One region of the Shewanella sp. GD04112 genome, then DNA from elsewhere that is predicted to be linked to it. Evidence: predicted binding sites of a transcription regulator. Region 1 holds the regulator's gene; the other holds the start of a gene.
What was found. Region 1 encodes MetJ, which represses methionine synthesis genes. Its sites were predicted from a motif close to TAGACGTCTAGACGTCTA; they were not measured.
Positions count from the first base shown of each region.

Region 2: the regulator MetJ is predicted to act here: its motif matches at 2,199-2,216, upstream of msrA (peptide-methionine (S)-S-oxide reductase MsrA).

Region 1 covers NZ_JAOEAL010000001.1:4,253,863-4,258,293, forward strand. The annotation lists gene N7386_RS18670 (bifunctional aspartate kinase/homoserine dehydrogenase II) at 1-1,125, opposite strand, end outside; gene metB (cystathionine gamma-synthase) at 1,137-2,300, opposite strand; gene metJ (met regulon transcriptional regulator MetJ) at 2,523-2,837, shown strand; gene N7386_RS18685 (sulfite exporter TauE/SafE family protein) at 2,939-3,682, shown strand; gene nrfD (NrfD/PsrC family molybdoenzyme membrane anchor subunit) at 3,809-4,431, opposite strand, start outside.
Region 2 covers NZ_JAOEAL010000001.1:2,544,640-2,549,070, forward strand. The annotation lists gene N7386_RS11325 (thiamine pyrophosphate-dependent dehydrogenase E1 component subunit alpha) at 1-753, opposite strand, end outside; gene astE (succinylglutamate desuccinylase) at 916-1,950, opposite strand; gene msrA (peptide-methionine (S)-S-oxide reductase MsrA) at 2,229-2,708, shown strand; gene pgm (phosphoglucomutase (alpha-D-glucose-1,6-bisphosphate-dependent)) at 2,827-4,431, opposite strand, start outside.

The DNA.
Region 1 (4,431 bases):
ATTAATTTGCAGATCTTTAATGCCGAGGGCTTCGGCCTGCGCATCCAATAACTTTTGTACTTGTTTTTGGTTTTCAGCGGTATAGGCAAGCTCGAGTCGTTGATGCGCCGATAACCAATGGGCCAGTGGCGTTAATCCTGCTTCGACTAATTGCTCAAGCAGACTAGCCACATCGCCCGCGATCTTAAAACCAAACAACACCACGGCGTTTAGATTAGTCACCACGGGCGCACTCGCCGAGGAGCTGTGGGGAGCAATCAGGGTAAAATCGGTATGGGAGGCGTAGCTTGAACGTACGGCTAGGCTCACCTCAGTGTTAAACAGCGGCTGCAAAGTGCGCGAATGCAAAACAGGCGAGCCTAGGCGCGCCAAGCGGTCTGCTTCGGCGAGGGACATGCTCTTGAGTAATTTCGCATCGTTGATCTTATTCGGATCGGCGTTAAATACCCCTTCAACGTCGGTCCAAATGGTCACACGCTCAATGTCGGCAAGGCTGGCAATTAAGCTGGCGCTAAAGTCAGAGCCATTGCGACCCAATAGCAAGGTATCGCCACGCTCGTTGGCACAGATAAAACCTGTGATCACTAAACGCTCGTTAGGATGCGCGGCCAGTAAGGCTTGCACTTTGGCGCGGGATTCTTGCACACGAATTTGCGGTACGGCGGCCTCGTCGGCCACAAGAATCGAGCAGGCATCCACATGGCTTGCGGCCACGCCCGATTCACGCAGCAGCGCTGCCATCAGGCGCGCCGACCAACGCTCACCAAAGCTCACCACATGGTTAATTTGGTAATCATTACGGGAATCTAAAGATAACAGACTGATTAACTGAGCTTTATCCGTGGTTAAACGCTCACGCAGATCCCGCGCTTGCTCATTGGATAACAGCTGCTCAATCAAGCCTTGCTGATAGCTGATAAGAACTTGCAACTCTTCTTGCCATAATTGGTTGCTATCGCGCAGGGACAATAATTTATATAAAAAGTTAGTGGTTTTACCCGCAGCAGACACCACCACCAGATCATCACTATGACCATGGGTTAACAGAATATGGGCGACTCGGCGATAACAATCGGCATCGGCTAAGCTGGAACCACCAAATTTATGTAAGTGACAACGTGCCATCTCGAATTCCTCTACTGACAAGCCGCAACGGCGGCCAATCCTGCTTGAATATCTGCAACTAAGTCGTCGGCATCTTCAATACCAACCGACAAACGTAATAGGGTGTCTTTAATGCCAGCTTCATAACGCGCTTGGGGCTCCATCGCCCTATGGGTCATAGTCGCGGGCACGGCCACGAGACTCTCAACGCCACCTAAGCTCTCGGCCACGCTGAATAAACTTAAGGCATCTAAAAAGGCGACCACTTCGGCTTCGCCGCCCTTAAGCTCAAAACTCAGCATAGCGCCAAAGCCTTTTTGCTGCTTGGCGGCAATGGCATGACCGGGGTGATCCGCAAGGCCTGGATAATACACTTTGCTCACCAAAGGGCTGCTCGTCAGCACGTCCAGAATACGCTGGGCATTGCTTTGGTGCTCGCGAATGCGTACGGCCAAGGTACGCAGACCGCGCAGGGTTTGATAACTGTCGAAGGCAGACCCAGTTAAGCCTAAGGTGTTTGACCACCAATGTAAGGTCTCACCGAGTTGAGGATCTTTGGCGATCACCGCGCCGCCCACCACATCGCTGTGACCATTAATGTACTTAGTGGTGGAGTGGATAACGATATCGGCACCGAGTAACAGCGGTTGCTGCAAAATGGGCGAGAGGAAAGTATTGTCCACCACCACTAAAGCACCTACGGCGTGGCTCGCCTTCGCGATAGCTTCGATATCGACGACTCGCAGCAGAGGGTTTGATGGAGTTTCAATCCACACCATCTTAGGTTGTTGGGCGATGGCTTGCTCGAGCGCTTGGGCGTCGGTTTGATCGACCACCAGCAGTTTAAATTGGCCCTTTTTAGCCAAGTTAGTGAATAAACGGTAAGAACCGCCGTAACAATCGTGGGGCACCACCAGTAAGTCATCGGGGCCGAGCAAGGTAGTCACTAAAGTAATGGCAGCCATGCCAGTGCAAGTCACCACACCGGTTGCGCCCTTTTCCAGTTTAGCTAAGGCATCACCTAAGATGCTGCGGGTAGGATTGCCGGAACGGCTGTAATCAAATTCGCGAGGATTTTTATGACCATCGAAGGCGTAATTAGTCGACAGGTAAATTGGCGGCACCACCGCGCCATACTGAGTATCACTTTCGATACCCTGACGCACTGCTAATGTGGCTAATTGACGTTCGGTCACTAATTTGCCTGCGGTCATCGGGAACTCCTAAGTTCGCAAAGAGATGTCTGGACGTCTAAATGTACCTAAGCCCAGTGGCATCGTCAATAGGCGTTAAGACGTTTAGACGTCTAAACATAAAGAAATCTGTTTGCAATCACTAAGAAATAGTAGCAATAATTTGACTGTTATCTGTAAGGGTTTAAAATCTGCCCCGAATTTAGCGTTATAACAGGTGAGTCAATGACTGAATGGAATGGGGAATACATCAGCCCCTATGCTGAACATGGCAAGAAGAATGAACAAGTAAAGAAAATTACTGTGTCTATTCCGCTCAAAGTGCTAAAAGTCCTCACGGATGAACGTACCCGTCGTCAGGTGAACAACCTGCGCCACGCCACCAATAGCGAACTCTTGTGTGAAGCATTTTTGCATGCCTACACCGGCCAGCCTCTGCCTGATGATGCCGATCTGTCGAAAGATAGCCCAGACAGCATTCCCGCCGAAGCGAAACGGTTGATGGACGAAATGGGGATCGAGTGGGAAGATATGGAGTAACGCTTAAGCGTCCAATATCCTACTTATCATTAGGGATCGTTAATACTCATCTTGCCTGATGGGTTAGAGTAACGATCCCTATTTTGTTTTGATGGAATCCTATGTTCTCCTTGATAGATCCACAAACGCTCGCCATGGCGTCTGTGATTGTGTTTTTAGGTGCCCTCACCCAGAGTCTGATAGGCTTTGGCCTTGCCGTGGTGGCGAGCCCGTTGCTGTATATTGTCGACCCCGAATTAGTGCCCGCCCCCGTGATTGTGATGGGGTTTTCCATCGCCCTACTCACCCTACTGCGTGAACGCGGCCATTTAGAATTCAATGGTTTGCAGTATGCGCTAATCGGTCGTGTACCCGGAGGTTTTATCGGTGCCAGCCTGCTACTGTTTGCGCCGCAGCCGATTCTTGGTCTAGCGATTGCTGGCATTGTGGCAGTCGCCGTGGTGCTGAGCCTGTATAAATTGACTCTCCCCGTGAACAAAGCAACCCTGTTTGGCGCGGGCGTGGTCTCGGGGATCTTTGGTAATATTGCCGCCATTGGTGGCCCACCGATGGCGATTTTGTTGGCGGGTAAGGATGCCTCCAAATTTCGCGCCGCACTGTCGGCCTTCTTTATCTTCAGCTCGACCATAGCCCTGGTCATTCTTGGGGTGACGGGCCTACTCGAAATCAAGCATTTGTGGTTATCACTCATGCTATTGCCCTCAGTGTTTTTAGGCTATTTAGTGGCGGGCAAACTGGTGGGGAGTGTGGATAAACATAAGACCAAGATGGCAACCTTAGCCCTATGCGCTATCAGTGCTTTAGTGCTCACGGTGAAATCAGTGATTGAGCTATTGCCGCAATAATTACCGCAATAATTACCGCAATGAAATCCTGCTAATCGCCCCCATAAAAAAAGCACCGTTAATCGGTGCTTTTTGCTTGCAAGGGATAAATGATTCACCCCATAGATATTGCCGTTAACCAAAACACTAACTTAGATAGCTTTGTCCCGCATACACAATAAAGTGTCTCAGTGCTAACACGCCGGTTAAGCTGGCGCAGGCCACCATGATCATCGCCCCCTTGCTGTGGCGCGTCGCGGTCGGCAACAGCATAAATAGCAGTGGGATACCAAAACCAATCCCGACCACGCCAATCCAGAATACGCTCGCCCACACGCCAGAGGTGAGTGATGCCAGCGCCGCAGCCGCCGCTCCGCCCTTAAAATACAAGGCGCAGAACAACATAAACAGGAACATGATTTCGATTGCCATCACTGGCAGCTCTAAGCCATGCATTTTGGCTAAGGTCTTGTCGTGGCTATCGGTCTTGAACATCACCAGCGCCAGCACCGCATTAGCCGCCGCGCCCGCCGATAAACCAGAGACTAAAAACAGCGCTGGCAGTACCGCAGTGTTCAACATCGGATAGGCATTCATGGCCGAAATTAAGAAGCCAGTATAAGCACCCACGCCAATCGCGAGAATAAACAGCAGCACTTCAATCAGCTTTCTAAAGGGCATCAGCAGCTTAGCGATAGGCACGAGGAAACCTAAGCCCCACTTTGGCAGCTCATCGCGCAACACAAGAATCGCGTAGGCAAATGCCAAGG
Region 2 (4,431 bases), 1.7 Mb from region 1:
CATATCGTTACCGTCGACACGAATAGTGTGCATGCCGTAACCCACACCGCGGCTAGCGATACCGTTACCAGCAAACTGTTCTTCGGTTGGGGTGGAAATCGCATAACCATTGTTACGGCAGAAGAAAATCACCGGGCATTTTAACACCGAAGCCATATTCAAGCCGGCGTGGAAGTCACCTTCAGACGCAGCGCCTTCACCGAAATAACAGACAGCGACATTACGTTTACCCTGCATTTTCAGGCTATAACCGACACCTGTCGCTTGCGGGATTTGCGTGGCCAGTGGCGATGAAATGGTTTGGTAGTTTAACGCCGCGCAGCCGTAGTGGATTGGCATTTGGCGACCTTTACCTAAGTCCTTCTCATTACTGAACATTTGGTTCATAAACTGTTCAGTGGTAAATCCACGGTAGCGTAGCGCCGCATGTTCACGATATTGCGCGAGGATCACGTCTTCTTGATCAAGCGCCGCGACACTGCCGACGATCGCCGCTTCTTCACCCGTACAGGTCATATAGAAGCTGATCCGTCCCTGACGCTGCGCGCCTAACATACGTTCGTCGAGTACCCGCGTGAACACGCAAGTATCGTAAATTTTGGTGGCTAAGGCTTCATCTATTACAGGCAAAACCGCGGTTTCATAGGTAGTGCCGTCTGCTTGTAGAATTCGAAGGATAGGAATGTGAAGCGATGCCTTATCCAAGAAGCCGACACGGTGCACTGTATCAGTGTTGAGTGTTGCTTTGCTCATATTGTGCTCTTGTTATCTCGTTACGCCATGGAAAATCCACAACGCCTAATTTATACGAATATGCCGGATGAACATTACGTTAACGTAAACTACCTATCAACCGTTGGCACAGTTCAAACGACAACTAATCCCCTGTGGGCATGTATATAATGCTTTACAAAACTAGCGAACATCTGGCGCGACTGAAGGGATCAAGCAAATCACAGTGCGATTGCCGATGGGCACCTTAGCATTGGGGAAGACAATCGCTTCAAATTCCTGTTCGACTTTAATTTCCTGCCCACCCTCTCGGGCCAATACAAAGCCTTTCGGGAACGATCGGAAGTTTTCGACATCGGCCGCGAAGGTAAATTCAAAATCATCAAAATGTTTGTTAATCACCCGACATACTTGATACAGATTCACCTTATCCGCTGAGAATGGCTCAAGCGCTAAGGGTTTGTCTGTGATAAGGCGCATAAACATCTCTTGGGCGGCAATAAAACGCGTCATATCGTTTTGCCCCATGGGATACACCTTACCTAATTCAATGGTAAAGGCATCGGCGCCATACTGCTCGGAGGAAAAATAACTAAAGGTGGTCGTCGGCTCATGGTGAAATAACACAGTATCGACGCCACTAGCCGCTAAAAACATGATTTGCTCGGCGCTGTAAGCACGGCCGGGACGATAGGGATAAATCGCAAACTTTTCGTGTTTTGACGCCCGCATCGCCGTGTGTAAATCATAGTGAATACGCTGGCGCCCTGCGGCTGCGCCCTTAAAGAAACGGTCGACATAAGCTTCTAATTTTTTTGCTCGCACCCGCTCAGGATTCACTAATCCCGGTGGATTTGAATGCTCACCACTAAACAGACGATTCATGTTCTCGTCGATAATGCGAGTCCCATTATTAATCGCTAAAGGGTTACCAATAAGAAAGAGCGTGCGTTGTTTGGCGATGATTTTTTGTTGGAGAAGCTGTTTGATTAAGGTATTGCAGAGTTCGATGGGGGCGGTTTCATTACCGTGGACACCGCAGGAGAGAATGACATCCTTACCTTGGGCTTGTGCTGGCTCAAAGACGATGACGCCGGTGTCCCACACTTCGACTCGAGTATGTTCCCCTAAGGTGAAACTAAACTCATCCCCGAGGGTTTCAGGATTGGCAAGGGTCAGCGCGAGAAAATCCTTCGAATCTAACAGAGCTTGTAACACAGAATTCTCCTTATAATAGCGTGTTAAAGACGGGTGTGATGGCAATAACTGCCTGTTTCATGGCACTTATCGCTACCCGCCTTAAAAAGCGCATCCATACTAACACAAGTTTTTGGGCCGTTACTCTGTCATTCTGGTCAAACAAGCGCATTTCGCGGCAAAACAGCAGCATCTTAGCCGCATTTGGTCGACATAGGATTAATTTTGTCGACACACTTGCTTTTAGGGATGAGTTTTATCACAATCCTTAGCCATCTAGACTTCTATCAGGATTTATCATGGCGTTAGCAACTTTCGGTGCCGGCTGTTTTTGGGGCGTGGAGTATTTCTTTAGACAAGTCAACGGCGTGACCAACGCGACCTGTGGCTATATGGGTGGCAATAACGAAGCGACCACCTATGAGGAAGTCAAAAAAGGCAAGACAGGCCATGCTGAAGTCGTGCAAGTGGAATTTGACCCTGCGATTGTCAGCTACGACGAGTTACTGGATGTGTTTTGGAAGAACCACAACCCCACCACACTCAATATGCAGGGCGGCGATATCGGCACTCAGTACCGCAGTACCATTTTCTTCCATGACCGTGAGCAAAAAGCGACGGCCGAAGCTTCTAAACTGGCCTTTGCCCGCTCGGGCCGCTGGGGATTACGCCACATTGTGACTGAAATTGTACCTTTGCAGCAATTCCATGTGGCAGAGGAATATCATCAAAACTATATCGATAAGAACAACTTACCTAGTTGCCATCTCGAGTATTGATCAAAACCATTTAGCATCTTCGTGAGAGGCTTGGCTTCTCATCGCTACAAATAAAAACGCACTCATAGAATTTCCATGAGTGCGTTTTTTATCGGAAAAACAAAGCTTAAATGCTAGTTCAGGCGCTAAGCGCCTTATCAATCAAGGCCTGTGCGTCCTTAATGATATCGGCAAGATGCTGCTCACTGATAAAGCTCTCACCGTAAATCTTAAATAACGCCTCAGTGCCCGACGGCCTCGCCGCGAACCAACCATTGGCCGTCGTCACTTTAATGCCACCTATCGAGGCGTTGTTACCAGGGGCGTGGGTCAATACGGCATCAATCTTCTCACCCGCCAGCATAGTGGCGTTTAAGGTCTCGGCATTAAGCTTGGCAAATTTGGCTTTGTTCTCAAGGCTAATGGGGCTGTCGATACGCTTGTAGAAGCTTTGACCGAATTGCGCCACTAATTCTTGATGGCGTTGCCCCGGTGTCTTGCCAGTAACCGCAAGCATTTCGGCCGCAAGCAGTACCAGAATAAAACCGTCTTTGTCGGTACACCAAGTCGTGCCATCACGGCGCAGGAACGCCGCGCCAGCACTCTCCTCACCGCCAAAGGCAATAGTTGCCTCGGCTAATCCATCGACGAACCACTTAAAGCCGACAGGGACTTCGAGTAATTTTTTGCCATGGAAGGCACAGATTTTATCGATAAGCGCGCTCGATACCAGTGTCTTGCCGATGGCTAACTGCTCGCTCCATTCGGGTCTGTGGGTCAGCAAATAATCAATGGCTACCGCTAAATAGTGGTTGGGATCCATCAGTCCGGTGCCAGGACACACGATACCGTGTCTGTCGTAGTCAGGATCGTTACCAACACATAAATCGTAGGATTCTTTGTGGGCCAGTAAGCCTGCCATCGCATAGGGTGAAGAGCAATCCATGCGGATCTTGCCGTCTTTATCGAGCGACATAAAGCTAAAACTTGGGTCGACTTTATCGTTAACTAAGGTGATATCGATGCCATAGTGTTTGGCAATCGGCGCCCAATAATGAATACCCGAGCCGCCTAATGGGTCAACGCCCAATTTCAGCTTAGCCTTAGCGATAGCATGCATATCGACCACATTGACTAAATCCGCGACATAGGGCGTGATCAAATCGATGGCATGCACATAACCCGAGGTTAACGCATCGGCATAAGCCAGCTTATTAACGCCCTTAAGCCCTGCGCGCAGGTAATCATTAGCACGGGACTCAACCCAAGCGGTGATATTGCCTTCGGCTGGGCCGCCATGGGGAGGATTGTACTTGATGCCACCATCCTGCGGTGGATTATGGGATGGCGTAATAATCAAACCATCGCTTAACGCGGCGCCACTCAGCGCCGCTTCACGATTAGCGCAAATAATGGCATGGGACACCACTGGCGTGGGGGTAAAGCCATCATTTTGCTGAATATGCACAGTCACCTTATTGGCCGCTAACACTTCAATCGCCGACACGTAAGCCGCATAAGATAAGGCGTGGGTATCGATACCTAAAAATAGCGGGCCGTCGATATTCACAGATTGGCGATAATCCACCACGGCCTGAGTAATCGCCCAAATATGGTCTTGGTTAAAACTTGCTTGAAACGCAGTTCCGCGGTGACCCGAGGTCCCGAACGTCACACGTTGCTCGGCAGCATCCACATTAGGTTTGATGCTGTAATAATGGCTCATCAGCTTTGGAATATTCAC